Linked DNA regions of Sphingobium yanoikuyae. The protein of the gene in region 2 interacts with the protein of the main gene of each other region in a pairwise test. Links are inferred from orthologs where the notes say so. Each region holds a gene or a part of one and is shown on either strand. Other genes may lie near its edges. The genes, in order: U0025_RS23945 and U0025_RS03000.

Evidence for each region.
Region 1: the proteins of U0025_RS03000 (region 2) and U0025_RS23945 interact in binary tests that used the Escherichia coli proteins (3 or more experiments, as listed by UniProt). The link is inferred for Sphingobium yanoikuyae from one-to-one orthologs.

The regions. Positions count from the first base shown.
Region 1 is NZ_CP139979.1:5,124,614-5,140,062, forward strand. The notes cover bases 7,640-10,630. They hold U0025_RS23945 (ABC-F family ATP-binding cassette domain-containing protein), read left to right. Parts: upstream 7,640-8,196; coding sequence 8,197-10,065; downstream 10,066-10,630. Other genes in these bases: U0025_RS23940 (OmpA family protein), read left to right, coding at 7,640-7,998; U0025_RS23950 (AI-2E family transporter), read right to left, coding at 10,138-10,630. In the rest of the region: U0025_RS23925 (glycoside hydrolase family 3 N-terminal domain-containing protein), read left to right, coding at 1-1,592; katG (catalase/peroxidase HPI), read left to right, coding at 1,724-3,961; U0025_RS23935 (TonB-dependent siderophore receptor), read right to left, coding at 4,278-6,476; more of U0025_RS23940, read left to right, coding at 7,123-7,639; more of U0025_RS23950, read right to left, coding at 10,631-11,232; U0025_RS23955 (YceI family protein), read right to left, coding at 11,282-12,517; U0025_RS23960 (alkaline phosphatase family protein), read right to left, coding at 12,621-13,961; U0025_RS23965 (TonB-dependent receptor), read right to left, coding at 13,963-15,449. UniProt on the Escherichia coli protein: Genetic data indicate it may be involved in ribosome assembly or function.
Region 2 is NZ_CP139979.1:647,228-663,068, forward strand. What follows is about bases 482-3,864. They hold U0025_RS03000 (2-oxoglutarate dehydrogenase E1 component), read left to right. Parts: upstream 482-868; coding sequence 869-3,664; downstream 3,665-3,864. Other genes in these bases: sucD (succinate--CoA ligase subunit alpha), read left to right, coding at 482-770; odhB (2-oxoglutarate dehydrogenase complex dihydrolipoyllysine-residue succinyltransferase), read left to right, coding at 3,673-3,864. In the rest of the region: more of sucD, read left to right, coding at 1-481; more of odhB, read left to right, coding at 3,865-4,920; lpdA (dihydrolipoyl dehydrogenase), read left to right, coding at 5,028-6,428; U0025_RS03015 (hypothetical protein), read left to right, coding at 6,523-6,798; U0025_RS03020 (GGDEF domain-containing protein), read right to left, coding at 6,774-7,925; U0025_RS03025 (enoyl-CoA hydratase-related protein), read right to left, coding at 8,069-8,830; U0025_RS03030 (HAD family hydrolase), read right to left, coding at 8,827-9,495; bifunctional UDP-N-acetylglucosamine diphosphorylase/glucosamine-1-phosphate N-acetyltransferase GlmU, read left to right, coding at 9,650-10,942; U0025_RS03040 (metallophosphoesterase), read left to right, coding at 10,939-11,802; glmS (glutamine--fructose-6-phosphate transaminase (isomerizing)), read left to right, coding at 11,919-13,742; U0025_RS03050 (bifunctional GNAT family N-acetyltransferase/carbon-nitrogen hydrolase family protein), read right to left, coding at 13,797-15,410; U0025_RS03055 (NADP-dependent isocitrate dehydrogenase), read right to left, coding at 15,530-15,841. UniProt on the Escherichia coli protein: E1 component of the 2-oxoglutarate dehydrogenase (OGDH) complex which catalyzes the decarboxylation of 2-oxoglutarate, the first step in the conversion of 2-oxoglutarate to succinyl-CoA and CO(2).

The DNA.
Region 1 (15,449 bases), 4.5 Mb from region 2 along the record:
TCGACATCAGCGACGAGACGCTGCGCGAAACCCATTTGCCGCCCTTCGGCAAGGCCTTTGCCGCCGGCGCGCTCACCACCATGGCCGCCTTCAACGAAATTAACGGCGTGCCCGCCACCGCCGACCGCGAATTGCTGACCGACATATTGCGCGGCGAGATGCAGTTTCGCGGCTTCGTCTTCTCCGATTACACCGCCGACGAGGAACTGGTCGCCCATGGCTTTGCCGAGGATGAGCGCGACGCCGCCCGCCTCGCGGTGCTGGCCGGGGTCGACATGTCGATGCAGAGCGGCCTCTATATCCGCCATATCCCCGATCTGGTAAAGAGCGGCGCGGTGCCGATGGCGACGGTCGATGTCGCGGTGCGCCGCATCCTTTATGTGAAGACCGCGATGGGGCTGTTCGACAATCCTTATCGCTCGCTCGACGAAGAGGTCGAAAAGGCGCGCATCGGCACGCCCGCCCATCATGCACTGGCGCGCGAGGCGGCGGCCCGATCGGTCGTGCTGCTCAAGAATGATGGCGTGCTGCCGCTCGATCCCGCTGCCGGGCAGAAGATCGCGCTGATCGGCCCGTTCGGCGAGGACAAGGCCAATCTCTATGGCCCCTGGGCCTTTTACGGCGATCCCGACAAGGGCATCGACATCGCCACCGGCCTGCGCGCGGCGATGCCCGATCCCGCGAAGCTGACGGTCGAACTGGGCTGCGCGGTCAACGGCCCGATCAAGGACGGGATCGCCCGTGCCGTCGCGGCGGCGAAGGCGGCGGACGTGGTGATCCTGGCGGTCGGCGAATCCCAGGCGATGTCGGGCGAGGCGCAGTCGCGCACGATGATCGAGCTGCCGTCCTCGCAACAGGCGCTGGCCGATGCGATCGCCGCCACCGGCAAGCCGGTCATCGTGCTGCTGCGCCATGGCCGCGCGCTGGCCCTGCATGACGGTGTCGCCAATGCCCAGGCCTTGCTGGCGACCTGGTTCCTGGGGTCGGAAACCGGCCATGCGCTGGCCGACATCCTCTTCGGCAAGGTCGATCCCTCGGCCAAGCTGCCGGTCAGCTTCCCCTGGGAAAGCGGGCAGGAGCCTTTCTTCTACGACCGCAAGTCGACCGGCCGACCGACCGTGGACAATGGCAGCACCGAATATAAGGCGCGCTATGCCACCACCGACAACAGCGCCCGCTTCCCCTTCGGCCATGGCCTCAGCTACACCGATTTCGCCCTCAGCGACCTGAAGCTCTCCGACACCGCGCTGCGCTGGGACGGCGCGGTGGAGATCACCGTGCGCCTCACCAACAAGGGCAAGCGCAAGGGCAGCGAGGTGGTGCAGCTCTATATCCGCGACCGCGTCGCCAGCCGCACCCGCCCGATCCGCGAACTGAAGCGCATCCAGCGCGTGACCCTGTCGCCGGGCGATTCCACCCAGGTCCGCTTCACCTTGTCGCGCACAGACCTCGAATTTGTCGGCGCCGGCAACCGCCGTATCGCCGAGCCGGGCCTGTTCGACCTGTGGGTCGGCCAATCCTCGACCGGCGGCCTGCACGGCCAGTTCACCCTCTACGCGGCGGTGCCGACTTCTCCGCCACCAAAAGGCTGAACTCTCCGATCCACCCTCTCTCATAGGAAAATCCGATCACTGTGACGGAATCGATTCGTTTCGATCCGCCGCCGCGCAGGACTACCCCTTTTCGCGCCTTGAACAGGCAGAACAGGACAGGGGAGAGAAACATGTCCACGACCCGCATTTCCACATTCGCCTTGGCGTGCGCGCTGCTCGCCAGCCCGGCGCTCGCCGCCGAGACCAAGCCAGCCGCCGCTGCCGCGCCCGTCGTCACCGAAAAGCCGGGCGGCATGACCAACAAGGACTGGTGGCCCAACCGCCTCGACCTCACCGCCCTGCGCCAGCATGAGGCGACCCGCGCCAATCCCTATGGCGCCGACTATGACTATGTGAAGGAATTCAACAGCCTCGACCTGGACGCGGTCAAGGCCGACATCCGCAAGGTGCTGACGACCTCGCAGCCCTGGTGGCCGGCCGACTATGGCCATTATGGCCCCTTCTTCATCCGCATGGCCTGGCACAGCGCCGGCACCTATCGCGTTGGTGACGGCCGCGGCGGCTCGGATGGCGGCGAACAGCGGTTCGATCCGCTCAACAGCTGGCCCGACAATGTCAGCCTCGACAAGGCCCGCCGCCTGGTCTGGCCGATCAAGCAGAAATATGGCCGGAAGCTCAGCTGGGGCGACCTCATGGTCCTGTCCGGCAACGTCGCGCTGGAGGATATGGGCTTCAAGACCGTGGGCTTTGCCGGCGGCCGCATCGATGCCTGGCAGCCGGACGTCGTCTATTGGGGGCCGGAAACCAAGATGATGGGCACCGAGCGCTCCAATCCCGACGGTTCGCTCAAGCGCTCGCTTGCCGCGACCACCATGGGCCTCATCTATGTGAACCCCGAAGGCCCCGGCGCCAATCATGATCCCAAGGGCGCCGCCGCCGACATCCGCCGCGCCTTCGGCAATATGGCGATGGATGACGAAGAAACGCTGGCGCTGATCGCGGGCGGCCACACCTTCGGCAAGGCGCATGGCGCCAAGAAGCCGGAGGAATGCCTGGGCGCGGAACCCGCCGCCGCCGGCATCGAGGATCAGGGCTTCGGCTGGAAGAACAAGTGCGGCAAGGGCAATGCGGAAGATACGCTGACCTCGGGCCTGGAAGGCGCCTGGTCGGCCACGCCGACCCAGTTCACCACCCAATATATCGACAATCTGCTGAACTTCGATTGGGTGAAGACCAAGAGCCCGGCCGGCGCGACCCAGTGGATCCCGACCGATCCCGCCACCGCCAACATGGTCCCCGACGCGCATGTGAAGGACAAGCGGCACGCGCCGATCATGTTCACCACCGACATCGCGCTCAAGGAAGATCCCGGTTTCCGCAAGGTGCTGGAAAGCTGGCAGAAGAATCCCGAGCTGTTCAGCAAGGCCTTCGCCCGCGCCTGGTTCAAGCTGACCCATCGCGATCTGGGGCCGCAGGCCCGCTATCTCGGCAAGGACATCCCGTCCGAAACCTATAGCTGGCAGGATCCGCTGCCCAAGGCGAGCTTCGCCCCCGTCAGCGCCGCCGATCAGGCCAAGCTGAAGGCCGCCATACTGGCGTCGGGCCTCACCGGGCCGGAACTGGTGCGCACCGCCTGGGCCTCGGCCGCGACCTTCCGCAGCACCGACATGCGCGGCGGCGCCAATGGCGCGCGCCTGCGGCTCGACCCGCAGCGCGGCTGGGCGGTCAACGATCCGGCGGAACTCAGCAAGGTGCTGGCGAAGCTGACCGCGATCCAGAAGGATTTCGCCAAGTCCGGCAATCAGGTGTCGATGGCCGACCTCATCGTCCTCTCCGGTAACGCCGCAGTCGAGCAGGCGGCGCAGAAGGGAGGCTACAGCATCACTGTGCCGTTCACGCCGGGCCGGGTCGACGCCGCGCAGGCACAGACCGATGTCGCCTCCTTCGCCTATCTGGAGCCCAAGGCGGACGGCTTCCGCAACTGGTATGGCCCCAAGGCAGAGGTCAGCCCGGCCGATGCGCTGGTGGACAAGGCCGATGCGCTAGACCTCACCGTGCCGGAAATGACCGTGCTGGTCGGCGGCATGCGTGCGCTGGGTGCCAATAGCGGCGGATCGAAAAATGGCGTGCTGACCACCCGTCCGGGCACGCTCAGCAACGACTTCTTCGTCAACCTGCTGACGATGGACACGGTGTGGAGCAAGTCGGCGACGCCGGGCCTCTATGACGGCAAGGACCGGGCCAGCGGCGCGGCAAAGTGGACGGCGACCCCGGTCGACCTGATCTTCGGCTCCAACTCCGAACTGCGCGCGGTGGCCGAAGTCTATGCCGAGGACGATGCGAAGGAGAAGTTCGTCACCGACTTCGTTGCGGCCTGGACGAAGGTCATGAACGCGGATCGCTTCTGAGGAATGAGCAACCCGGCGGCGCACGGCGTCGTCGGGTTCTTTGGATCGAATTGGCGGGAGCGACCAAGTTCGGACCTATTCCCCCTCCCGCAAGCGGGAGGGGGTTAGGGGGTGGGCTGGACATCGCGAAAGCCCACCCCGCTGCGACTAACGCGCTGCGCGCGCAAGTCTCGCTGCCCCTCCCGCCGGCGGGAGGGGAATGGCCGGGCGCCACCCCAAAACAACGTTGCGCCATTCCGGAAGCTGAACCTGCGTTAGCATCCATCCATCCCCAAACCAAAAGGGCGCCGCGGTCTCCCGTGGCGCCCTTTCAGCATCAGAACTTGTAGTTCGCGCTGATCGTGAAATTGCGCGGGGCGCCGTAGCGATATTGGCTGAACGAACCGGCCTGGCTGTAATATTTCTTGTCGAACAGATTTTCGACATTGGCCTGGAGCTGCAGCTGCTCGGTCACGGCATAGCGCGCCATCAGGCTGACCAGAGTATAACCGTCCTGCTGGAAACGGAAGGGCACGGCCGGCGTGGTGCCGGGGATGGTGCCGTCCGAATAGGCCTTGCTGCGATAATTGACGCCGCCACCGATGGTCAGGCCGGTCAGCACGCCGGGCAGGTCATAGGTGGTGAAGATCTTGAGCAGCTTGCGCGGCTGCGCGGTGTTCACGTCGTTGCCGTCCGGATCCTCGATCTTGAACTGGCTGTAGCTGGCATTGACGTTCCAGCCCGGCAGCGGCTGGCCGGTGGCTTCCAGTTCGAAGCCCTTGCTGGTGACACCCTCGACCGCGCGATAGGGCTGGAAGGTCTGGCCGTTGAGGATGATTTCCGGGCCGTCCATCTCGCCGACATTATCCTGCTCGATGCGGAACAGTGCGATCGAGGTCTGCAGCGCATCGCCGAAGAAGCTGCTCTTGAGGCCGATTTCATAGGCGGCGCCGTTCAGCGGATCGAGCAGGCGCTGTTCGCGGTCATACAGGTTCTGCGGCTGGAAGATCTTGGTATAGCTGGCATAGACGCGATGGTTCGACGTGATGTCGTACAATGCGCCGACATAGGGGATGAACACATTGTCGTCGCCATAGTCGCTCGGCCCGCTCCAGGCGAAGCCGCGCTGGTTCCAGCTGGCGATACGGCCGCCCAGGATGACCTTGAACGGATCGGCCACGTTCAGGCGGAACGCGCCATAATAGCCGGTCTGCTCGATCCGTTCCTGTTCGTTGCGCACCGCGTCGGTGCCCCAGACCGGCTCGGGAAAGGGCACGCCTTCCTGGCCGATCACCGGCACGTTCGTGGCCCACTCGTTATTCACGCCCGGCTGAGCGTTCGGTAAGTTGGGATTGAACTGGGTGAAGGGCGCCACATAATTGTCGGTGTGCCGCTTCAGCACGCTGTGCAGCGCGCCCAGCACGACCTCATGATCGCGGCCGAACAGCGCCACCTGGCCCTTCAACTGGGCGTCGATGCTGTTCTGGATGCTTTCACCCTTGGACTTGTAGGGGTTGGTGCCGTCCATCGTGCCGGTCGCCTTGTCGACGCCGCCATAGAGATAGAGAAGCTGCGTATCGCCGGTGGTCTTGAGCCGGTTGTAATTGGCGGTCAGGTTCCAGCGATCGCCAAATTCCTGGCGCACCGTGGCATAGATATTCTGGTTGGTGGTGTTCCAGTAGGTCCAGTCCGCCGCCGTGGTCTGCGACCGGGGCAGGTCGGTCAGCGTGCCGTCGGTGTAGAAGGTGGGCAGCGCGCCCCAGGTCGCGCCCTTGGGCTTGCTGTCCTGGTGGCTCATGCCGACGCGGATCAGCGTGCTATCGGTGACGTCTGCCTCGACCACGCCATAGAGGACCCACTTCTTGCGGTCCTGAATGTCGATGAAATAGTCGCCCTTTTCATAGCGCCCGACCAGCCGGGCGCGGATGCGGCCATCGGCGGTCAGCGCGCCGCCAATGTCGGCCGACAGGCGCCAGGTGTTCCAGCTGCCGATGCTGGCATTGACATAGCCGGTCAGGTCGGTGGCGTCGGCATGCTTGCGCACCAGGTTGACCGACGCGGACGGATCGCCCGCGCCCGACAGCAGGCCGGTCGCGCCGCGCACGACCTCGATCCGTTCATAGATGGAGACGTCGATGCTGGTCTCGCCATTGCCACCGGCCAGCGTCCAGGCGGCGGGCACGCCATCGACCTGGGTGTTGCGGATCTCGAAGCCGCGCGCGAAGAAGCTGTTGCGCACGTCGTCGACTTCGTTGGCGGATACGCCCACCGCATTGGTGATGACATCCTTCACGCTGATCAGATTCTGGTCGAGGATACGCTGCGCGGTCATGATGCTGACCGACTGCGGGGTTTCCTGCACCGTCAGGCCCAGGCCGGTCGCGGTGTCGATCTTGTCGGGCAGGGTATAGGTGCCGGTGACGACGATCTGGTCGTCGCGATTCTCATCGGCCGGTGCGGCATTGGTCTGGGCGGCGGCGGGAAGGGCGACGACGCACAGCGCGGCGCCGGCAAGCCAGTGATATTTGGACAGCATGAAGACCCCTGTTTTCTGGAAGGAAATTGGGCGTCGTCCTAAGGGATGTTGCGAGGCGATCGCAACAATAATGCGAATGCGTCGCAATGCTATTTTGCGCAAAATATGCGAATATTTCCCTCTGTGACCATATTGCCACAGATCCCGCCGTCGACCGGCGGGTGATGCGCGGCGCGGCTGCGGCCGGTCAAGGCGTCCCTCGGCCTGCTCCGCACGCCGGATCGTCAAATAATGTTTCAAGTCAATGTTATGAAAGCGCAAAAATAGAAATTCGGAATTTGTTCCGCGCGGAAGCTGATTTTTGTTTCACAACAACAGGGTGCTTCTTGGCGAAGTGTGTTGGAAATCTATAGCTGTCCTGACTCAAGTGGATCGCGTTAACACTTTCCGTCTTTGCCTTCGTTTCGTCGCATCATCCACTCATCTGGCCTGCGCAACACGGCCGGAACACGGGCTGTTCATGCAGCAGAAAGCCGGACACGAACAGGCAATGTGTCTGGCGCATCCCACGGCGCCAAGACGTCAAAATTTATGAAGGTCAGAAGAAGGGGGTTCTGACGGTTCGAAACGCCACCAGGCGGCCGCCGTCGGACGACAAGCTGCGATGCTGCAGGCCCGACCGATCGAGAAGTGAAGGAGCAGCGTGATGCCTATCATGTCCAAAAACCAAAAATATCTTGTGATGCTTGCCCTGCTGGCCGGGGCCGCCCCGGCCGCCGTCGTGGCGCAGGACCAGGCCCAGGACGCGCCGCCGGCCGATGTGTCGGCCAGCGTCGCCATGCCGGCCGCCGAACTGACGGAGGGGCCCGAGATCAAGGGCATCATCTCCGCGCGCAGCGGCGACCGGATGCAGGTGACCGCCGCCGACGGCAGCAAGAGCGTCATCACCATCAATGATGATACCAAGATCAGCGCCAGCAAGGGGCTGTTCGGCCTTGGCCGCGACCATCTGGCCGCGACATCGCTGCTGAACGGTCTGCCGGTGACGGTGAAGACCCTGCAGGCCGGCGAAGGGCTGCTTGCCAGCAAGATCGCCCTGCAGAACAAGGATCTCAAGACCGCGTCGATGATCAACAACGGCACGGCCCAGCGGTTCGACGAACAGACCGCCGCGACCGAGGCCTTGCGCGGCCGCATGGGGGAGATCGACCAGTATAATGTGAAGGGCACGACCAACGTCAATTTCGACACCGGCAAGGCGGTGCTGTCGGATCAGGCGAAGAATGACCTCTGCGCCGCGGCGACCTCGGCCAATGGCATGAGCAACGCGCTGCTGCTGGTCGTGGGCTATACCGACTCCACCGGCGGCGAAGAGCTGAATCAGGAGCTCAGCGAAAAGCGTGCCTCGCGCGTGGTCAATTATCTGCAGCAGGCGTGCGGCTGGAAGCCCTATCGCATGCTGACCCCCACCGGCATGGCCGAGGCCGATCCGGTGGCCAGCAATGACACGGTCGAGGGCAAGGCGCAGAATCGCCGCGTCGCGGTGAATATCCTCGTCAGCAAGGCCGTCGACGGCCTCTGACCCCTGCGGGGTGGGCCCTTGCCCACCCCCATTTTTGCGCTCCGATCGCGCGACTTCGCAAAAATCTTCTATTGCGAAGTGGTGACTGCGGACCGGCAGCGGCGCAAATGCGTCCTCTGCGACACTATATATTTTGCAGCTTTCGCAAGCGCGCCAAGCCGCTTCACCCCCCGCCGCACCTCTGCTACAGGCGCGGCCATGCTTAACTTGAACGGTATCACCGTGCGCCTGGGCGGCCGCACCATCCTCGACCGCGCCGGCGCCGCGCTGCCGCCGCGCAGCCGCGTCGGCCTCATCGGCCGCAACGGCGCGGGCAAGTCGACCCTGATGAAGGTGATGATCGGCCAGCTCGACCCGGACGAGGGCAGTTGCGACATGCCGCGCGACACCCGCCTGGGCTATATCGCGCAGGAAGCCCCCTCGGGCACCGCGACCCCGTTCGACACCGTGCTTGCCGCCGACAAGGAACGGGCCGAATTGATGGCGGAGGCCGAGCATACCGAGGATCCCGATCGTCTCGGCCATATCTATGAGCGGCTGACCACGATCGACGCCTATACCGCGCCCGCGCGCGCCGCCCGCATCCTCGTCGGCCTCGGTTTCGACGAGGAAATGCAGGGCCGTCCGCTCGACAGCTATTCGGGCGGCTGGAAGATGCGCGTTGCCTTGGCGGCGCTGCTCTTCTCCAACCCGGACCTGCTGCTGCTCGACGAACCGTCGAACCATCTCGATCTCGAAGCGACCTTGTGGCTGGAGAATTTCCTCAAGGCCTATCGCGGCACCGTGGTCATCATCAGCCATGAGCGCGATCTGCTCAACAATGTGGTCGACTATATCCTGCATCTCGAAGGCGGGAAGGTGACCCTTTATCCCGGCGGCTATGACGCGTTCGAGCGCCAGCGCGCCGAGCGCCTGGCCCAGCAGGAGGCGGCACGCGCCAAGCAGCAGGCCGAGCGCGAGAAGCTGCAGGATTATGTCGCCCGCAACTCGGCCCGCGCCTCGACCGCGAAGCAGGCCCAGTCGCGCGCCAAGGCGCTGGCCAAGATGCAGCCCATTGCCGCTGCGATCGAAGACCCCAGCCTGCATTTCGGTTTCCCAAGCCCCGCCGAACTGCGCCCGCCGCTCATCACCATGGACATGGCCTCGGTCGGCTATGACGACACGCCGATCCTGCGCCGCGTCAATCTGCGCATCGATCCCGACGATCGTCTGGCGCTGCTCGGCCGCAACGGCAACGGCAAGACCACGCTGGCGCGCCTGATCGCGGCGCAGCTGGCGCCGATGGAAGGCGCCATCAACAGCTCGGCCAAGATGAATGTCGGTTATTTCACCCAATATCAGGTGGAGGAGCTGGACGTCACCGACACGCCGCTGGAGCATATGACCCGCGTCATGAAGGGGGCGACGCCCGGTGCGGTGCGTGCCCAGCTTGGCCGTTTCGGCTTTTCCGGCGAGCGCGCGACGCAGAAGGTCGGCTCCATGTCGGGTGGCGAGCGCGCGCGTCTGGCGCTGGCGCTCATCACCCGCGATGCGCCGCACCTGCTGATCCTCGACGAACCGACCAACCATCTGGACGTCGACAGCCGCGAGGCGCTGGTGCAGGCGCTCAACGAATATTCGGGCGCCGTCGTCATCGTCAGCCACGATCGCCACATGATCGAACTGGTCGCCGACCGGCTGGTGCTGGTCGACAATGGCACCGCCCAGCCGTTCGACGGATCGCTCGACGATTATACCGACATCATCCTGCGCAAGGCGGACGGCAACCCGTCGGGCGGCGACGCGCCCAAGGTCGATCGCAAGGCGGACAAGAAGGCCGCTGCCGAATGGCGCGAGAAGCAGAAGACGCTCAAGAACGCGGTCAACAAGGCCGAGCGCGAGATGTCGACGCTGATCGCCGAGCGCAAGCGCATCGACGCCGTGCTGTCCGATCCCAAGAGCGCGACCGGCGCCGAGGCGAAGATGACCACCAGCGAACTCATGGTGAAGCGCGCATCGGTCGAGAAGAAGCTGGAAGCGGCCGAGGAAGTCTGGATGGAAGCCGGCGCGGCGCTGGAAGCCGGCTGATTCTCCGGCTTTAGACCCTGATTCACGCCATCGGTGAAAGCGCGGAGCGCTTCCACCTCAGACGATCAGGGTCTAGAATGTCAGCGGTGGCGCGCCCGCTTCGTGGGAGCGGGTGCGGATCACGATCTGCCAGGTGGCGATGAACAGGGCGGCGATCACCGGCCCGATGACGATGCCGTTGAAACCGAACAATTGCAGCCCGCCGAGCGTGGTGATCAGCACGACATAATCGGGGATGCGGGTGTCGCGGCCGACCAGGATCGGGCGCAGCAGATTGTCGACCATGCCGATCACGAACATGCCGCAGAAGATCAGGATCAGCCCCTTCCAGATCGCGCCGGTCGCCAGCAGATAGATCGCCACCGGTGCCCAGATGAGGCCAGTGCCGACGGCCGGCAGCAGCGAGAAGAAGCCCATCATCACGCCCCACAGCAGCGCGCCGGAAATGCCCAGTGCGCCGAACACCAGCCCGCCGATCAGCCCCTGCAGGATGGCGACGACGATACTACCTTTGATCGTGGCGCGGATGACGATGACGAATTGCCGCATCAGCGCGCGGCGATGCAGCACCCGCAGCGGCGCGGCCCGGTCCAGCTTGCGCGCCAGATCCAGCCCGTCGCGCAGCAGGAAGAAGGTGAGATAGAGCATCACTGTCAGCGCGATGAGGAAGCTGAAGGCGCTCTGGCCGATCAGGAAGGCCTGGGCCGCGACGGTGCGGAAACTGGCGGTCAGGCCGTCGGTCAGCAGCCGCTGGACCGCCGCGAAATTGGATATGCCCAGCCGCCGCAGGCCGATCGACGCCCAGTCAGGCAGCGCCGCCTGGAACTGCGCGAACATGTGGGGAATGTTGATCTTCCCCACATTGATCTGGGCGTAGAGCGCGGTCGCTTCCTGCACCAGCGCGATCGACAGGATGATGGCCGGCACGATCACGATGGCGATGATCAGCAGCAGCGTCAGCAGCGCGGCGCTGTTGCGATGGCCGGGGATCAGCTTGAGCAGTCCCTGGTTCACCGGGATGAACAGGATGGCGACGATCACGCCCCAGAGGATCGCCCCGAAGAAGGGCTCGACCACCAGCGCGAAGGCGATGGAAACCAGCACCACCAGGGCGACGAACACCCCATCCTCAATCTGCGTTCGGCGATGCCGGCTCTGTCGTTCCATGTCCGCTCTTTGGCAGAAACCGTTACGTTAATCCATGCATCGCATGGTCTTATTGCGTCTTGGCGTCAAAGTTGAAGGTCACCATCACTTTGGGATCAAGGCCGGTGCTGCTGTCGCCATTGCCCACGCCAAAGGGCAGGCGGGCGACGCTGGCCGATCCGCTGACCTTGCGGCTCTTGCCGCTGCCCGACAGGGTGAAGCGGATCGCCTGCGGCTTGGCCACGCCCTTCAGCGTCAGCGTGCCATGGGCGCGATAGCCGTTGGCGCCGCTCTTCTCCGCCCCCTTGGCAACGAAGGTCGCGGTCGGGTGGGCGGCGCTGCCGAAGAACTCGTCGCCCGGCAGCATGCCATCCTTGTATGCGTCGCCGACGCTGGCCGATGCCATGTCGATCGTTACCTTGATGTCGGCGCTTTCGGGATGGTCGGGGTCCATCACGACCTTCGCGGTCCATTTCGAGAAATTGCCGCTGATCGTCTCGCCGCTGTTGCCGACGGAAAAGCCGATCTTGCCGCCGGGTTGCACCGCCCAGGCCGGCGGCGGGCCGGCCGGTTCCTCGGCGACGGCCGCGGTCTCGTTCGCAGCCGGGGCGGCGGCATTGTCGCTCGCATTGCCGGCGGCTTCGACGGCATTGTCTTCGGCAGGCGCCTCGACCGCATTGGCGGCGGGCGCATCCGGCGCGACGGGCGCGGCACCCGGCAGGATCGCCCGGCCGAGCAGGAAGCCAACGAGGATCAGCGCGGGCAATCCCAGCAGCAAGGCGGTCGAGCGGCCCGGCACCATCCGCCAGATCAGCCCGTCGCGCATCAGCACATGATGGCGCAGCGCGCCCGCGACATGCAGCGCGACCAGCGCGATGCCGATCCAGGCGAGCAGGCTATGGCCACCTTCGGCCAGGCCATGGCTCGCCATTGGCAGCGGCAGATGGGGCAGGGGTATGACGCCGAAGAACAGGGTCGGCACCTTGACCTTGGCGGTCGAGACCAGCGCCCAGCCGGTCAGCGGCGCGCCCAGCATGAAGGCATAGAGGCCGACATGGACGCTGGACGCCAGCGCGCCCTGCCAGCCACCCTCCAGCTTGGCCGGGCGTGGTTTCCACCAGCGCACGCCGATGCGCAGCAGCGTCAGCAGCAGCACAGTGATGCCGATCGACTTGTGCAACTGGAACAGCGCAAAGCCGCGCGCGCCCAGACTGCCCAGCGCCCAGCCGACGGCGATCTGGAAGGCGAGCAGGGCGGCGATCGCCCAGTGCAAGATGATGGCGGCCAGGCTGTAACGCTGCGGCATATGGACTACCCCGAAAATGACCCTGTTGGATTGGGCGCAAAATTATGTCGCGGGGGTAATGAAGTCCATCGTCGCAGCCGGAAACGATCCGTTGCCGGGTGGATCAGCGCAGGTCGATCGCCGTCGCCTCCGCGTCTGGCAGGCTGGCGCCCATCGCCCTGGCCAGGGTGGGCGCGATCGCGCGCATGTCGATCAGGCCCAAATCCTTGCCCGGCTTCACCCCCGGTCCCATCGCCATGAAGGTGGCGCGCAGATTGGCCGGGCCGGGGAAATAGCCGTGCATGCTCTTGACCGGTGTCGGCGCGACCAGCGGCGCATTGGCGCCACGGAAGATGTCGGTCACGAAGCCGGGCTTGAGGTTGATCGTGAAGCTGGCCTGCGGATTGCCGCCCAGCTTCGTCATCTCCGCCCGGTCGACGATGCGCTCGATGCCGTTGGCGGGGTTGGCGGCCAGCTTGTCGAGCAGGCCCTTCACCTTGTCGGCCAGCATCTTGTCGTCCGGGCGGGCGAGCATGATCGCGGCCGATCCACCGCCGATCCACGGCATGGCCTGCCACGACGCGACCTTGCCGTCCGCGCCAAGGGTGATGAGGCCAGCGTCGATGAAGGGGCGGAACAGGTTGAGGCCGCTATGCGTCGCCTCGAACCCATGGTCGCTGACCAGCGCGATCAGCGCGTCGGGATGGGCCTTGCGCTCGGCCGCGATCAGGTCGCCGACGATCGCGTCGATCTTTTCCAGCACGGCCTTGGCGGCTGGCGTGTCGGGACCGCTGCCATGCTGCTCATGGTCGAGTGCGGTGAGGTAGACGGTCAGGAAGTCGGGCTGGTGCGCGGCGATCAGGGCGGTGGCGAACCGGCCCCTGTTCTGGTCGCCGGACAGGCTTTCATCGATCCCCATGGCATAGGGCTGGCCGACCGCCCGTTCCAGCTCCGCCTTCAAACCCGGCGTCGCCAGCGCATCCAGCAATTGCGCGTCATCGGCATGGCCGGTGCGCCAGATTTGCGGCAGGTTCCAGCTTATGCCCTTCGCGGCGACGCTGACCGGCCAGTGGACATTGCCGGTGGAAAGCCCGGCTTTCGCCGCCGCATCCCACAGCATCGGCACCTTCACATCCTGCGCATACCAATACCAGCCGCCCTGGTTGATCTGCATCGGGTCGAAGCTGTTGTTGCTGACGATGCCATGCTTGCCCGGCGACACGCCGGTCATCAGCGTGGTGTGGCTGGGATAGGTCAGCGTCGGCAGCACGCCGGTGACACCCGATGCATGGGCGCCATCGGTCAGGAACCGGCGCAGATTGGGCAAGGCAAGGCCGCGCTTGTCCGCCTCCAGCACGTCGCCGGGACGCAGCCCGTCGATCGAGATCAGCAGCACCGGCTCGGCCAGCGCCGGGAGCGGCGTGACGGCGAGCAGGGCGGAGGCAAGCAGCGCGGCCTTGTTCATCTTAGAAACCCGCCTTGAGGGTGACGAAGAATTGCTGCGGCGCGCCGATCAGCAGCGTCTGCGCGTCGCCGCTATTGCCAAAGCCGCCCGATCCGATCGTGCTGATATATTTCTTGTCGAACAGGTTGCTGGCGTTGAGCTGCACTTCGATCTGGTCGGTGATGCGATAACCGATCGAGGCGTCCACGATCACCCGGCCATCGACCGACGCATCGTTGGTGTAGCTGTAATAGCGCTTCGACATATAGTTGGCGCCGATCCGGCCGAACAGCGGCCCCTGGTCATAATTGAGTTCGCCGCGCAGCAGATGCTTGGGGCTGTCGACCACGGTCTTGCCCTTGATCGCCGCGACCAGCGTGCCGTCCGAGCTGTTGAGCACATCGTCGCGATAGGTGGCGTCGGTGTAGCTGTAGCTGGCATAGAGGCCAAAGCCCTGGCCCAGCTTCAGGTCGCCCGCCGCCTCGATGCCGACGGCGCGGACATTGCCGACATTCTGCAGCGCGGAGGCAAGGCCCAGGATCGGGCTGCCGACCTGCACCGCCAGCAGGCGGTTGCGGAAATTGACCAGATAGGCGCCCAGCGTGCCGTTGAAGCGCGAACTATTGTAGCGCAGGCCCAGCTCGTACGTGTCCGAGCTTTCCGGCTTCAGATCGTCGCGGATCTGGTCGAAGCCAGCCTGGTTGGTGGAGAAGGGGCCGGTGGTGGTGGCGCTGGCAAAGGCCTTGGTCACCTGGGTGAAGCCACCGAAGATTTCCGCCTCGGGGCTCAGTTCGACGGCGAAGCCAGCATGGGGCTGGAACCAGTCCTCGGCCTTGATCTTGCCCTCGGGGAAGCTGCTCGACACGACCGCCTCGGCCTCGTTGGTGACCTTGAAGCCCTTCCAGCCCAGGTTAATCGTCAGCATGCCCAGGTCGATCTTGTCGCGGACATAATATTGGATCGTGTCGGTGGTGAAGTCGAACTCCCACTGGGTCGCGAACGGGTTCTTGGGATAGTCGCGGAAGGACAGGCCGGCTTCGGTGCGGCTCTTGAACGCATAGAAGCGGCGGGCCTGGTTGAACTTGTTATTCTCGTACCAGGCGCCCGCTTCCAGCGTCTGGACGCCGATCGTCGCATCTACGCTGCCGAAGGCGCCGATCCGATCCATGTCATATTCGGTGGTGCGGATCGACAGCGGCGAACCGCCGGTGGGGCTGGGGACCGAGGGGGTCGCCCACAGGCCCATGCCGCTATTATTGTGATAATAGCCCTTGATCTTGAAATTGGCATGATCGCCCAGCGGCGTGCTGTAGCCGATCGCGCCCAGCCAGTCCTCGCGCAGGCCGGCGGCGTCATAATAGGCGTCCCAGACCGACGTCACATTGTCGGGATAGACGGTGCCGGCGGCGGCGTTGCTGACCGGCGCGCCGGTTTCGCCGCGATTATTGCCGATGTCGGCATAGAGCACGGCGCGGGCATAATCGGGCGACGTATTGTCCCATTTCCAGC
Region 2 (15,841 bases):
TGACCCCCGGCAAGGGCGGCACGACCCATATCGGCCTGCCGATGTTCGACACCGTTGCCGAAGCCAAGTCGAAGACCGGCGCCGACGCCTCGGTCATCTATGTTCCGCCGCCGTTCGCGGCCGACTCGATCCTGGAAGCGATCGATGCCGAAATCCCGCTGATCGTCGCGATCACCGAAGGCATCCCGGTTCTGGACATGGTCAAGGTGAAGCGCGCCCTGTCGGGTTCGAAGTCGCGCCTGATCGGCCCGAACTGCCCCGGCCTGCTGACGCCGGGCGAATGCAAGATCGGCATCATGCCCGGCAACATCTTCTCGAAGGGTTCGGTCGGCGTCGTGTCGCGTTCGGGCACGCTGACCTATGAAGCCGTGTTCCAGACCACCAATGCGGGCTTGGGCCAGACCACGGCCGTCGGCATCGGCGGTGACCCGGTCAACGGCACCAACTTCATCGACGTGCTGGAACTGTTCCTGGCCGACGACGCCACCGAATCGATCATCATGATCGGTGAAATCGGCGGCGACGCGGAAGAACAGGCTGCCCAGTTCCTGATCGACGAAGCCAAGAAGGGCCGCAAGAAGCCGATGGCCGGCTTCATCGCAGGTCGCACGGCGCCTCCGGGCCGTCGCATGGGCCACGCTGGCGCGATCGTGTCGGGCGGCAAGGGCGACGCGGAAAGCAAGATCGCGGCGATGGAAGCGGCCGGCATCAAGGTCGCTGCCAGCCCGAGCCTGCTGGGCGAGACCCTGCTGGAAGTGCTGAAGGGCTGATCCGCCTTTAAAATATGATATGGAAACGCGGCCGGGCTGCACCCCGGCCGCACTTTCCCGCTCCGCGACTGCACGCGGCATGCATGGGACACAAGACGATGGGTTACGAGAACCAGGATTTCGAGATCGAACAGGGGCCGAGCTGGGCACGCCCCAACTGGCCGTTGGCGGACACCGACGACCTGACCGGGGCGATGGACCCGACGCAGATGCAGGTGGCCGTGAAGGCTGCTGCAAAGGCGCAGGGTGCCGCTGTTTCCGAGGCCGATATCGCATCGGCTGCCGAGGACGCAATCCGCGCGCAGATGCTGATCCGCACATATCGCGTGCGCGGTCATCTGGCCGCCAATCTCGATCCGCTGGGCCTGGCCAAGCGTGACCTGCCGGCGGACCTGACCCCGGAATATCATGGCCTGACCGATGCGTCGAAGAAGGTCTTCCTGGGCGGCACGCTGGGCCTGCAGTACGCGACCGTCGCGGAGATCGTGACGATCCTGCGCCAGAATTACTGCGGCAATGTCGGCCTTGAATATATGCATATCGCGGACGTCGAAGAGCGCCGCTTCCTGCAGGAACGCCTGGAAGGCAAGGACAAGGAAATCCACTTCACGCCCGAGGGCAAGAAGGCGATCCTGGCCAAGGTCATCCAGGGCGAGCAGTATGAGAAGTTCCTGGGCCGCAAATATGTCGGCACCAAGCGCTTCGGCCTCGACGGTGGCGAGTCCATGATCCCCGCGCTCGAAGCGGTCATCAAATATGGTGGCGCATCGGGTGTGCGCGAGATCGTGTTCGGCATGGCCCATCGCGGCCGCCTGAACGTCCTCGCCAACGTCATGGCCAAGGGCTTCCGCGTCATTTTCCACGAATTCTCGGGCGGCACTGCCAACCCCGAAGACGTGGGTGGTTCGGGCGACGTGAAATATCACCTTGGCACCTCGACCGACCGTGAGTTCGACGGCGTCAAGGTCCACATGTCGCTGGTCCCCAACCCGTCGCACCTTGAAACCGTCGATCCGGTGGTGCTGGGCAAGGTCCGCGCGCAGCAGACCTTCCGCGATGACCTCACCAAGCATGAGCAGGTTCTGCCCGTGCTGATCCACGGCGACGCGGCGTTCGCGGGGCAGGGTATCGTCTGGGAATGCCTCGGCTTCTCGGGCGTCAGCGGCTACAACACCGGCGGCTGCGTCCACTTCATCATCAACAACCAGATCGGCTTCACCACCAGCCCGCAATTCTCGCGCGGCTCGCCCTATCCGTCGGACGTGGCGAAGGGTGTCCAGGCGCCGATCCTGCACGTCAATGGCGACGATCCCGAAGCCGTGACCTTCGCGACCAAGCTCGCCATGGAATATCGCCAGAAGTTCCATCGCGACGTCGTCGTCGACATGTGGTGCTATCGCCGCTTCGGTCATAACGAAGGCGACGAGCCGGGCTTCACCCAGCCGCTGATGTACAAGGAAATCCGTCAGCATCCGCCGGTCAGCGACATTTATGCCGCGCGCCTGAAGGCGGAAGGCGTGGTGGACGACGCGTTCGTCTCCGGTTCGACCGACGAGTTCGTCGCCCATCTGGAAGACGAGTTCGAAGCCGCCAAGAGCTACAAGGCCAACAAGGCCGACTGGTTCGCCGGTCGCTGGTCGGGCCTGCACAAGCCGGCCGATGCCGAAACCGCGCGCCAGAGCGTGGAATCGGCTATCAACCAGAAGCTGTTCGACAGCCTGGGCCGCACGCTGACCACGGTTCCCGAAGGCCATAATGTCCACAAGACGCTGAAGCGCGTGCTGGATGCCAAGGCCGAGATGTTCAAGTCGGGTGCCAATTTCGACTGGGCGACCGGCGAGGCCCTGGCCTTCGGTTCGCTGCTGTCGGAAGGCTATGGCGTTCGCCTGTCGGGTCAGGACTCGGGTCGCGGCACCTTCAGCCAGCGTCACGCGGTCTGGACCGACCAGGACACCGAGGCCAAGTATATCCCGCTCTCGACCGTGCCGCATGGCCGTTTCGAAGTGCTGGACTCGCCTTTGTCCGAATATGGCGTGCTGGGCTTTGAATATGGTTTCGCTTTGGCGGACCCGAAGAGCCTGGTGATCTGGGAAGCGCAGTTCGGCGATTTCGCCAACGGTGCGCAGATCATCTTCGACCAGTATATCGCGTCGTCGGAAACCAAGTGGCTGCGGTCCAACGGCCTCGTCTGCCTGCTGCCGCACGGCTATGAAGGCCAGGGGCCCGAGCATAGCTCGGCGCGTCTGGAACGCTATCTGCAGCTGTGCGCCGAAGGCAATATCCAGGTCGCGAACATCACGACCCCGGCCAATTACTTCCACGCGCTGCGTCGCCAGATGCTGCGGCCCTTCCGCAAGCCGCTCATCATCATGGCGCCCAAGTCGCTGCTGCGTCACAAGGCCGCCGTCAGCAAGGCCGAGGACTTCCTGGGCGAAACGCACTTCAAGCGCATCCTGTCGGACCCCAATGGGTCGGCCGACAAGGATACCAAGCGCCTGGTGCTCTGCTCGGGCAAGGTCTTCTACGACCTGATGGAAGCCCGCGACGCCGCCGGCGACGCCAACACCCAGATCGTCCGTATCGAACAGATTTATCCGTTCGCGACCGACGCACTGGCCACGCGCATCGAGCGCATGACCAATCTGGAAGATGTCGTCTGGTGTCAGGAAGAACCGCGCAACAACGGCGCCTGGTCCTTCGTCGAACCCTATATCGAGGAAGCGCTGGCCAAGGCCGGCAAGGCGCCCAAGCGCGCCCGCTATGCCGGCCGCAAGGCTTCGGCATCGCCTGCCACGGGCCTGGCCTCGCGCCATGTGTCCGAACAGGGCGCCCTCGTCGCCGATGCGCTGGGTCACAGCGTTCGTGAAGAAATCCGTCGCCAGAAGAAAGGCTGAGAAAGCACATGGCAACCGAAGTCAAAGTCCCCACGCTGGGCGAATCCGTTACCGAAGCAACCGTCGGTCAGTGGCTCAAGAAGCCGGGTGAAGCGGTCAAGGCCGACGAGCCGATCGTCAGCCTGGAAACCGACAAGGTCGCGGTCGACGTGCCCTCGCCGGTCGCCGGTGTCATGGGGGATCTGGTCGCCAAGGAAGGCGACACGGTCGAGGTCGGCGCGCTGCTGGCCTATGTGAACGAAGGCGGTGCCGCTGCCGCCGCGCCGGCTGCTGCCGCTGCTCCCGCCGCCAAGGCGGAAGCCGCTGCACCCGCGCCGGCCGCTTCGGCCCCGGCTGCATCGGACGACGAAGAGGGCGGCAGCCTGACCCTGTCGCCGGCGGTCCGCCGCCTGGTGCTGGAGCATGGTCTTGACCCGAGCAAGATCAAGGGCACCGGCAAGGACGGCCGTCTGACCAAGGACGACGTCATGGCCGCCGTCGCTGCCGGCACTGCCAAGGCTGCTGCTGCGACCCCTGCTTCGGCGCCTGCCGCCGATGCGCCGGCCGCTGGCCCCAGCCGCAAGCAGGAACGCGTCAAGATGACCCGCCTGCGCCAGACCGTCGCCAAGCGTCTGAAGGAAGCGCAGAACAACGCTGCCCTGCTGACCACGTACAACGACGTCGACATGACCAACGTCATCGAGGCGCGCGCCAAGTACAAGGATCTGTTCGAGAAGAAGCATGGCGTCCGTCTGGGCTTCATGGGCTTCTTCACCAAGGCCGTCTGCATGGCGCTGAAGGACATTCCGGGCGTCAACGCGCAGATCGAAGGCGACGAGATCGTCTATAACGACTTCGCCGACATCTCGGTCGCCGTTTCGGCCCCGACCGGCCTGGTCGTTCCGGTCATCCGCAATGCGGAAAGCCTGAGCGTCGCTGCCATTGAAAAGACCATCGGCGGCTTCGGCAAGAAGGCCAAGGAAGGCAAGCTGACGATGGAAGATATGAAGGGCGGCACCTTCACCATCTCCAACGGCGGCGTGTTCGGTTCGCTGCTGTCCAGCCCGATCATCAACCCGCCCCAGTCGGCGGTTCTGGGCCTGCACCGCATCGAGGACCGCCCGGTCGTCCGTAACGGCCAGATCGTGATCCGCCCGATGATGTATCTGGCGCTCAGCTATGACCATCGCCTGATCGACGGTCGTGAAGCGGTGACCTTCCTTGTCGCGGTCAAGAACGCGATCGAGGATCCGACCCGTCTGCTGATCGACCTGTAATAATCACCATTTATTGTTGCCCCGGCTTCGGCCGGGGCGCCTCTTGCCCTTGATTTGGGGCAGAGCGATGCCAGTTTGGCTGGCATGACTGGAGAAGGGAAAACCCCATGTCCGATTTCGATTATGACGTCCTGGTTATCGGTGCTGGCCCGGGTGGCTATGTCGCCGCGATCCGTGCTGCGCAGCTGGGCCTGAAGACCGCCTGTGCCGAAAGCCGCGAGACGCTGGGCGGCACCTGCCTCAACGTCGGCTGCATCCCGTCGAAGGCGCTGCTGCACGCCTCGGAACTTTATGACGAGGCCGCCAATGGCGCGCTCGCCAAGCTGGGCGTCAAGATCGACAAGATGAGCCTGGACCTGCCCACCATGCAGGGCCAGCGCGTCGATGCCATCAAGGGCCTGACCGGCGGCATCGAATATCTGTTCAAGAAGAACAAGGTGACCTGGCTCAAGGGCCTGGCCAGCTTCACCGGCGCCAACACCGTCGAAGTGAACGGCGAGAAGGTGACGGCGAAGAACATCGTCATCGCCACCGGTTCGTCGGTCGCCCCGCTGCCGGGCGTGGCCGTGGACAATGCGGGCGGCAAGATCGTCGATTCGACCGGCGCGCTGGAACTGGACAAGGTTCCGGGCCATCTGGTCGTCGTCGGCGGTGGCGTCATCGGTCTGGAACTGGGTTCGGTGTGGAAGCGCCTGGGCGCCAAGGTCACTGTCGTCGAATATCTCGACCAGATCCTGCCCGGCATGGATGGCGAAGTTCGCAAGGAAGCCAACAAGATCTTCAAGAAGCAGGGCTTCGAATATAAGCTCGGCACCAAGGTGACCGGCGCCGAAGTCGGCAAGTCGGGCGTGACCCTGACCGTCGAACCCGCCGCCGGTGGCGACGCCGAGAAGATCGAAGCCGATGTCGTTCTGGTATCGATCGGTCGTCGTCCCAACACCGAAGGCCTGGGCCTCGACAAGATCGGCCTGGAGCTGAACGCGCGCGGTCAGATCGAGACCGACCATGAGTTCGGCACCAAGGTTCCGGGCGTCTGGGCGATTGGTGACGTCATCCCCGGCCCGATGCTGGCGCACAAGGCCGAGGACGAAGGCATTGCCGTCGCCGAGAATATCGCGGGCCTGACCGGCATCGTGAATCATGACGTGATCCCCTCGGTGGTCTACACCAAGCCGGAAATCGCGGGCGTGGGCCTGACCGAGGAAGCCGCCAAGGAACGTGGCGCCGTCAAGGTCGGCAAGTTCCCGATGATGGCGAACAGCCGTGCCAAGACCAATCACGAGCCCGACGGCTTCGTGAAGATCATCGCCGACGCCGAAACCGATAAGGTGCTGGGCGTGTGGATCATCGCCACCGTCGCCGGCACGATGATCGCACAGGCCGCGCAGGCCATGGAATTCGGCGCATCGAGCGAAGACATCGCTTACACTTGCCATGCGCACCCGACGCACAGCGAAGCGATCAAGGAAGCGGCGATGGCCGTGACCGGTAAGCCGATCCACATGTGATCGACTGCGCGATCGCAGGATAAGGGAAGGGGCCTCCGCCAAGCGGGGGCCTTTTTCTTTTGGGGAAGGACGCGCGCTGCTCTATCGGACGGGCATGAACCAATTCCCCTCCAGCCAGTCGGTGCCGTCGGCCAATCCCGAGCGGTTGTTCTTTGCGCTGTGGATCATCTTTTCGGTGCTGACCGCGCTGGCCGACATCATCGCGATCGTCCGCCATCCCGAAATGACGTTGCAGATATTGCCGCAGACGGCCCTGGGGCTGGCGGTGTGTCTGCCCTTCGGCGCGGTCGCGATCCTGCTGCGACGCCGGCGGCTCAAGCGCCAGGCCGCGCGCGACGCCTTTCTTCAGGCGATGGCGCGGCTCGACTGAGCATCGCCGGCGGGCGCCAGCGCGGGCCGAATGGCGACGCGATTGCGGCCCTTTTCCTTCGCTTCATAGAGCGCGCTGTCGGCGCGGGCGATCGCGTCATGGATCGAGCGGTCGGCGCGATGCAGGCTGGTGAGGCCGAAGCTGGCGGTGAGCGGGCCGGGCAGGCCAAGCCGGCTTGCCGCCTGTTCGGCAAAGCGCAGCCGGATCGCGTCGGCAATGCCGGTCGCCATGGCGGGGTCTGCGCCGGGCAGGAAGAGGATGAACTCCTCGCCGCCGAAGCGGGCGATGACGGCATCGGCCGGGGCCAGCGCCCGCAGCGCATCGGCCAGCGCGACGATCACCCGGTCGCCCAGCCCATGGCCATGGGCGTCGTTGACCCGCTTGAAATGATCGATGTCGCAGGCGATCAGGCTGCCGCTGGCATCATGGCGGGCCACCGCCTCCTCGAACCCGCGGCGATTGAGCAGGCCCGACAGCGGATCGACATGGGCATCATGGCGGTAACGGGTGAGCACGTCCTGCATGGCTGCCGCGAGCGCCGATAGGGCCAGGAACAGGCCGAACATGCAGGCCAGCGCCTGCATCAGGAAGGCATATTGGCTGTCGCGGAACGCGACGCCGCCGGGCAGGGTGAAGGACACGCTGCTGCCGCGCAGCAGATTGTCGAGCGCGACCAGGGTGACGGCGGCATAGAGGGCGCGATCGGGCCAGCCGCGCAACTGGCCGCGGCCCGCAATCAGCGGAATGGATATCAGCAGGAAGCAACCGAAATCGGACGACACCAGTTCCAGCGGGACGATGTCCCGCATCACTGCAAAGCTGCAGATCAGGATCGATATCGCCCAGATGGCGATGCGCAGCCCCAGCACCCAATTGGGGCGCCAGCGCGTCAGCAGCGCCTGGCTGAACAGCAGGAATCCGGTGGCAAAGGCGGTGTCGGCGACGATGCCCCACAGGTCCGTGGGCAGGAAGTCGAACGCGACCGGCACGGAAAAGCCCGTGGCGACGCTGAAGAAGGCACCGCTCCACCAGCCCGCTTCGCGCGCGCCCCAGCCCCAGACGATGAGGAAGGCGACGCCGAAGCTGGCCATCATGATGGGCAGGAAGAAGGCGAAATTCTCACCCACGAAGCGCGACCGATCCTTTGTGCAGCATGACGGCATGACGTCACGTCATGCAGGAGCGCCATCCTGCATTATCCGGTAAATGTCGATGGTTAAGAGAGCGTAACGGTTGCGACGGGCCGAGCGGGGAAACTGTCTAACCTGGATCAGAAATGCGGCTTGCGCTTCTCGCGGAACGCCGCGACGCCTTCGGCAAAGTCGGGATAGGTGAAGGCATCGCGGAACATTTCCAGCGTCACCATGTCATCGTCCGCCTGACCGTCGAGGATGCGGCGGACCATCGCCTTGGACGCGCGCACGCTATGCTGGGCATTGGCGGCAATCTCGCGGGCCAGTGCGTCAGCAGCGGCCCGCGGATCGGCCGCGATCTCGTCGACCAGGCCGATGGCAAGCGCCGCATCGGCATCGTGCAGCGCGCCGGTGAACAGGATGCGCTTGGCCCGTGCCGGCCCGACCAGATCGACCAGCAGGCGGGTGTCGAACAGCGAATAGACGATGCCGAGCTTGGCCGGGGTGATGCCCAGCCGCGCGGTGGGCGCCGCGATGCGCAGGTCGCAGGCGATCGCCAGCCCGCATCCGCCGCCGACACAATCGCCGTCGATCGCCGCGATCATCGGCTTTTCGGCATGGGCCAGCGCATATTGGCTGGCGCGGATCGCGGCCTGGTTGGCGGCGCGCCAGTCAGCGTTGCCCGAACAGGCGGCAAATTCGTTGATGTCGGCGCCGGCGCAGAACAGGCCGGGCGTGGCCGAGGCGAGGATCAGCACGCGGATATCCGCGTCGGCCATGGCATCGGCGACCAGATGCGGCAGAGACTCCCACATCGCCTGGGTCATGGCATTGCGGCGATCGGCCCGGTCGATCAGCAGCCGGGCGACCGTGCCGTCCCGCTCCAGGCGCAAGCTCATGCCGGCCAGGCTTCCAGCATCGGCACCAACTCGTCGAAATGGTGGATCACCGCATCGGCCTCCAGATTTTCGACCGGGCCGTCGAGGAAGCCGAAGCTGACCGCGATGCTGGGAATGCCGGCATTGCGGGCGCCGGCAATGTCGTTGATCGTGTCGCCCAAGAAGATGGCGCGGCCGCCACCGGCCCGCTCGATCATCGCATGGATCGGCGCCGGATCGGGCTTGGCAATGCCGACCGTGTCACCGGCGACGACCGAGGCGAAGCGGTCGAACAGGCCCAGTTGGTGCAGCAAGGGGATCGTGAAGCGTTCTGCCTTGTTGGTGCAGATTGCCAGCTTCACGCCGCGCTCCGCCAGCGCATCCAGCATCGCCATCATGCCGGGATAGGGCAGGGAGTGGAGCGCCAGATTCTGTTCATAATAATCGAGCAGGATCGGCAGTGTCTGGTCGAGGATCGCTTCGTCATAGCCGCCCGACGCGTCGAGCGCGCGCTGCAGCATCACCTTGGCGCCCTTGCCGACGAAGGGCCGGATGGAATCGACCGGGAAGGGGGCTCGGCCGATCGTGCCGATCGCGTAATTGACCGCCGCAGCGAGATCGCCGCTGGTGTCGAGCAGGGTGCCGTCGAGGTCGAAGCCGACAATGTCGAAGGATAAGCGTGCCATGGCATCGCCATGCCGCGTCGGCGGTGGCAATGGCAAGGCAAACATGGCAGAGAGCCGTGATATTCCAGACCACTTGAACGAAAAGGACGCGCTCGCCGTGACCGCACCTCGCCCCCTAGCAGTCGTCATCCTTGCCGCCGGGCAGGGCACAAGGATGAAGTCCGGCACGCACAAGGTGCTGCACCCGATCGCCGGGCGGCCGATGTTGCTGCACCTGCTTGCCAGCGTCGCGGACCTGCTGCCCGAGCGGCAGGTGGTCGTGGTCGGCGCCGGCCGCGAGCAGGTGGAAAAGGCGGTCGAGGGCAGCGGCGTCGCCATCGCCGTGCAGGAACAGCAGCTTGGCACCGGTCATGCCGTGGCGCAGGCGCATGATGCGCTGGCGGGCTTCGCGGGCGACGTGCTGATCCTCTATGGCGACGTGCCGCTGGTCAGCGGCGCGACCATGAAGGCGATGCTCGATCGGTTGAGCCGGGGCGACGAGCCGCGCGCGGTGGTGCTGGGCTTTCGCCCGGAGGACGCCGCTGCGTATGGCCGGATCATCGCCGATGGCCAGGGCATCATCGAGAAGATGGTCGAGTTTAAGGATGCGAGCGAGGCCGAGCGCGCCGTCACCTTGTGCAATAGCGGCCTGATGGCGGTGCGGGCGAGCGACCTTTTCGTGCTGCTGGACCAGATCGGCAACAACAATGCGGCCGGCGAATATTATCTGCCCGACATCATCATGCTGCCCGGTGCGAACAGCGCCGTGATCGAGACGGAAGCGTGGGAAGTGGCCGGCGTCAACAGCCGCGCCGAACTGGCCGGCGTCGAAGCCGTGTGGCAGGACCGCCGCCGGGCCGAGGCGATGCGCGAGGGCGTGACCCTGGTCGCGCCGCAGACCGTCTTCTTCGCGCACGACACGGTGCTGGGCCGCGACGTGACGGTCGAACCCAATGTCGTCTTCGGTCCGGGTGTCACCATCGCCGACAATGTCGTCATCCATGCCTTCTCGCATCTGGAAGGCGCGACCGTGGCCAGCGGCGCCGACATCGGCCCCTATGCCCGGCTGCGTCCGGGCGCTGACATCGGCCCCAAGGCGAAGGTCGGCAATTTCGTCGAGATCAAGAAGGCGCGGCTCGACGAAGGGGCAAAGGTCAATCACCTCTCCTATATCGGCGACGCCAGCGTCGGCGCGGCGGCCAATATCGGCGCGGGCACGATCACCTGCAATTATGACGGCTTCTTCAAGTATAAGACGCAGATCGGGGCGGGCGCCTTCATCGGCTCCAACAGCGCGCTGGTCGCGCCGGCGACGATCGGCGATGGCGCGATCGTCGCGGCGGGCAGTGTCGTGACCAAGCCGGTTCCGGCCGACGCGTTGTGTCTCGTCCGTCCGCAGCAGGAAAGCAAGCCGGGCTGGGCGGCGGCGTTCCGCACCCGCATGCGCGAGCGGAAGGCGAAGGCTTGAGCTTCATCCGGCGCCGGCCGTTTCTGTCCGCTCTGCTGCTCCTGTTGCTGATCGCGGTGGCAGGGCCGCTCTGGCTGCTGATGAACGCGCGCGCGATGCCGGCCGTGCGGCGCGCCGATGTCGTGCTGCCTTTCCCGGCGGGCGCGTCTCAGCAGCCGATCAGGGTCGCGCTGCTGACCGACACCCATCTGTCCGGGCCGGACAACAGCCCGGCGCGGATGGCGCGGATCGTGGCCCGGATCAACGGCCTCAAGCCCGACCTGATCCTGCTGGGCGGCGACTATATCGGCGACAATAAATGGGGCGCGACCTATGATGCGCGCCGCGCGATCGCCCCCTTTGCCGGGCTGCGCGCGCCGATGGGCGTGGTCGCGGTGCTGGGCAATCATGACAGTCGCAGCAGGAAGAACCGGGTGGCGCTGAGCGCCGATGACTGGCAGCGCGCCTTTGCCGATCTGGGCATCACCCTAGTACAGGATGGCGCGGTGCGGCGCGGGCCGCTGGCGATCGGCGGGTTGAAGGACATCTATACCCGCAAGCCCGACATACCCGATACGTTGAAAGCGATGCAGGACATTGGCGGCGCGCCGGTCATCCTGTCGCATGGACCCGATGTCTTCCCGCTGCTGCCCGATGCGCCGTCGCTGACCCTGGTCGGCCATACCCATTGCGGTCAGGTGGTACTGCCCTTTGCCGGGATCGTCTATGTGCCCTCCCGCTATGGCACCCGCTATGCCTGCGGCCGCTATCAGGATGGCAGGAAGGCGATGATCGTGTCCGGAGGCGTGGGCACCAGCGGCCTGCCCTTCCGCATGCTGGCGCCGCCCGACATCTGGCTGATCACCATCCGGCCACGATGACATTCTTTTCATGGCTCAGCCATGGCGCTGTCGCCTGACCGGCATTAATGGCATGGCGACAAAGCTGTCCTATATGGACGCTATCTGACTAATCTGGTTCGGCGGGGCTTTCCACCATGTGCGGTATCATCGGAATTATTGGTAAGGATCAGGTCGCGGAACGACTGGTCGATGGCCTCAAGCGGCTGGAATATCGCGGCTATGACAGTGCCGGCGTCGCGACCGTGCATGACGGCCGGATCGATCGCCGCCGGGCCGAGGGCAAGCTCAACAATCTGGTCAAGGAACTTGGCCAGTCGCCGCTGGCCGGCACCACCGGCATCGCCCATACCCGCTGGGCCACCCATGGCGCGCCGACCACCAGCAATGCGCACCCGCATGCGACCGGCGAAGTGGCGCTGGTCCACAATGGCATCATCGAGAATTTCAAGCCGCTGCGCGACGAACTGATTGCCCGCGGCCGCACCTTCGACAGCCAGACCGACACCGAAGTGGTCGCCCATCTGGTCAGCGAACTGGTGGAGCAGGGCGTGGCGCCGAAGGAGGCCGTGGCCCAGGTGCTGCCGCGCCTGCACGGTGCCTTCGCACTCGCCATCCTGTTCAAGAGCCATCCCGACATGCTGATAGGCGCACGCCTCGGCTCGCCGCTGGTCGTAGGCTATGGCGATGGCGAGACCTTCCTCGGCTCCGACGCGCTGGCGCTCGCCCCGCTGACCCAGCGCATCGCCTATCTGGACGAGGGCGACTGGGTCGTCATCACCAAGGATGGCGCCGAGATTTTCGACAAGGACAATAACCCGGTCGAACGCCCGGTCACCATTTCCGGCGTGTCCGGCGCGATGATCGACAAGGGCAATCACCGCCACTTCATGCAGAAGGAAATCTATGAGCAGCCGGTCGTCGTGGCCCAGACGCTCAAGGCCTATCTGCAGCGGATGGATGATCGCGTGTCGCTGCCGATCCCCGATTTCGACCTGTCGACCATCCGCCGCGTCACCATCGTCGCCTGCGGCACCAGCTTCTATGCCGGCATGGTCGCGCGCTACTGGTTCGAACAATTCGCCCGCGTGCCGGTCGATTTGGATTTCGCCTCCGAGTTCCGCTATCGCGAGCCGGTGATGGAGGAGGGCGGCTTGGCCCTGTTCATCAGCCAGTCGGGCGAAACCGCCGACACGCTCGCCGCGCTGCGCTATGCCCGCGCCCAGGGGCAGAAGATCGCCGTCGTCGTCAATGTGCCGACCAGCTCGATGGCGCGCGAGGCCGACCTGCTGCTGCCGACCCATGCCGGCCCGGAAATCGGCGTCGCCTCCACCAAGGCCTTCACCTGCCAGCTTGCCGTGCTCGCTGCCTTCGCCGCCAATCTGGCGCGGGCCAAGGGCAAGCTCAGCGCCAAGGATGAGAAGGAAATTGTCCGTCACCTCGCCGAAGCGCCCGCCGCGATCAACGGTGCGCTCGCCTATGACGAGGCGATCGAGGCGATGGCCCATCATATCGTGCCGGCGCGCGATGTCCTGTATCTCGGCCGCGGCACCGACTATCCGCTGGCGCTGGAAGGGGCGCTCAAGCTCAAGGAAATCAGCTATATCCATGCCGAAGGCTATGCCGCCGGCGAGATGAAGCATGGCCCGATCGCGCTGATCGACGAACTGGTGCCGGTGATCTGCATCGCGCCCAGCGGCCCCCTGTTCGAAAAGACCGTCAGCAACATGCAGGAGGTGCAGGCGCGCGGCGGCAAGGTGGTGCTGATTTCCGACTATGACGGGGTGCAGGCGGCGGGCGAGGGGTGCCTCGCGACCATCACCATGCCCAAGGTCCACCCGCTGATCGCGCCGATGGTCTATGCCGTGCCGGTGCAACTGCTCGCCTATCATGTCGCCGTGCTCAAGGGCACCGACGTCGATCAGCCGCGCAACCTGGCGAAGAGCGTCACGGTCGAGTGAGCCGGGCCGCCCCTGCCGTCATGATGGCAGGGGCTTTGGCTGCCGCGGCTTCGATCAGCCGCCACCGGGCGAATTATGGCCACCCGCCGGCACCGGGCCGCCGCTTGGCGCGTGGCTGTGGTCGGGATTGCTGTCCCAGTCGATATGATAGAGGTCGAAGCGGCGGTCGCGCAGGTTGCGGACCGTGCCTTCGGCCCGCGCCCAGCTGAGGTCGGCCAGGTTCACGTCCGCCATGGTCAGCGTCTCGACATTTTCGCTCGCCTCGGCCGCGATGCCGTCCCGCGCGAAGGGCAGGTCGCACGGCGTCAGGATCGCGCTCTGGGCATATTGGATGTCCATATTGTCGACGTTCGGCAGATTGCCGACATTGCCCGACATCACGACATAGCATTGATTCTCGATCGCGCGGGCCTGCGCGCAATAGCGCACGCGCATATAGCCCAGGCGCGAGTCGGTGCAGAAGGGGACGAAGATGATGCGCGCGCCCTGGTCGACCAGTCGGCGGGCCAGTTCGGGAAATTCGCTGTCATAACAGATCAGCACGCCGATCGGGCCGCAGTCGGTCTGGATCACGTCGAGCGCGTCGCCGCCCTTGATGTTCCACCAGAAGGCTTCGTTGGGGGTCGGGTGGATCTTTTCCTGGGTGTGGACCGATCCGTCGCGCAGCGCGACATAGGCGATATTCTGGATGTCGCCATCGTCGGCGCGGGTCGGGTGCGATCCGCCGATGATGTTGATATTATATTCCAGCGCCATCCGCGTCAGTTCCTTGGTCAGGCGCGGGGTATAGCCGGTCAGCTTGTCGATCGCCTCGATCGGGGAGAGCTTCTTGGTCTCGAAGGAGAGCAGGGGCAGGGTGAACAGTTCGGGGAAGACGATGAAGTCCGACCGATAATCGGCCGCCACGTCGACGAAATATTCGATGTTGCGGACGAACTCGTCGAAATCCTTCACCGCGCGCGCCTGGAGCTGGCAGGTGGCGAGGCGGACGCTTTCGACGCCGCGCGGCACCCGCATTTCGGGTGCCTCGTCCGGGTCGACATAGGGGTTGCGCCAGACCAGATGCGCGGCATGGCCATCCGACTGCTTGTCTTCGGGCAGGTAATTTTCCAGCACGCCCAGCGGTTCGAACTGGTTCTTCAACTGGAAGCTGATGACCTGGTCGCGCAGCTTGCCGCTGACCACCTTTTCCAGATAGTCGGCCGGGCTGCCGGCGCGGCGCTTGGCGCGGGCATAGCCGGGCATGCGGCCCGCAATGACGATGCCGTGCAGGTCCAGTTCCTCGGCCAGTTCCTTGCGCTCGTCATAGAGGCGCTGGCCGATGCGCAGCCCGCGCAGCTTGGGATCGACCGCCATTTCATAGCCATAAAGCCATTCGCCTGCTGCGCTGTGGCGGGTGCCGAAACCGTTGGCGGTGATCTCCTCCCAGTCATGATGGGAAAAGGCCATCGCCTTGCTGACGCGCATGGTGGCGCAATAGCCCACGACCTTGCTGTCATAGAGGGCGACGAAGCAGCCATTGGGGAAATTGTTGATCTGGCCGCGGATGGTGGCCAGCGAATAATTGGGCATGCCGGGATAGGCGCGGGCGATCAGCCGCTGGATGCCGCGCACATCGCCGGGCACCGCCGCCCGGACTTCCAGGCGCTTCTTGGCTGTCGTGGTCATTCTTCGCTCCCGTCGCATCAATCCGAAAAGGAAAAGGCGGCGCCGGGATGCGGCGCCGCCTCGTTCCGTTTCCGTATTGAAAGCTTCAGGAAGCGATCAGTTCCGGTAAAAAGCCTTTATCAGGCCCACTTGGCCATTTCGGCTTCCAGATTGACGCGGATCGCCTCGAAGAACTGCTCCGTGGTCATCCAGGCCTGATCCGGGCCGATCAGCAGGGCCAGATCCTTGGTCATCGCGCCGCCTTCGACGGTCTTGATGCAGACCTGCTCCAGCGTCTCGGCGAACTTCACGACGTCCGGCGTATCGTCGAACTTGCCGCGGAACGACAGGCCCTGGGTCCAGGCGAAGATCGAGGCGATCGGGTTGGTCGAGGTCGCCTTGCCCTGCTGGTGCTGGCGATAGTGGCGGGTGACGGTGCCGTGCGCGGCTTC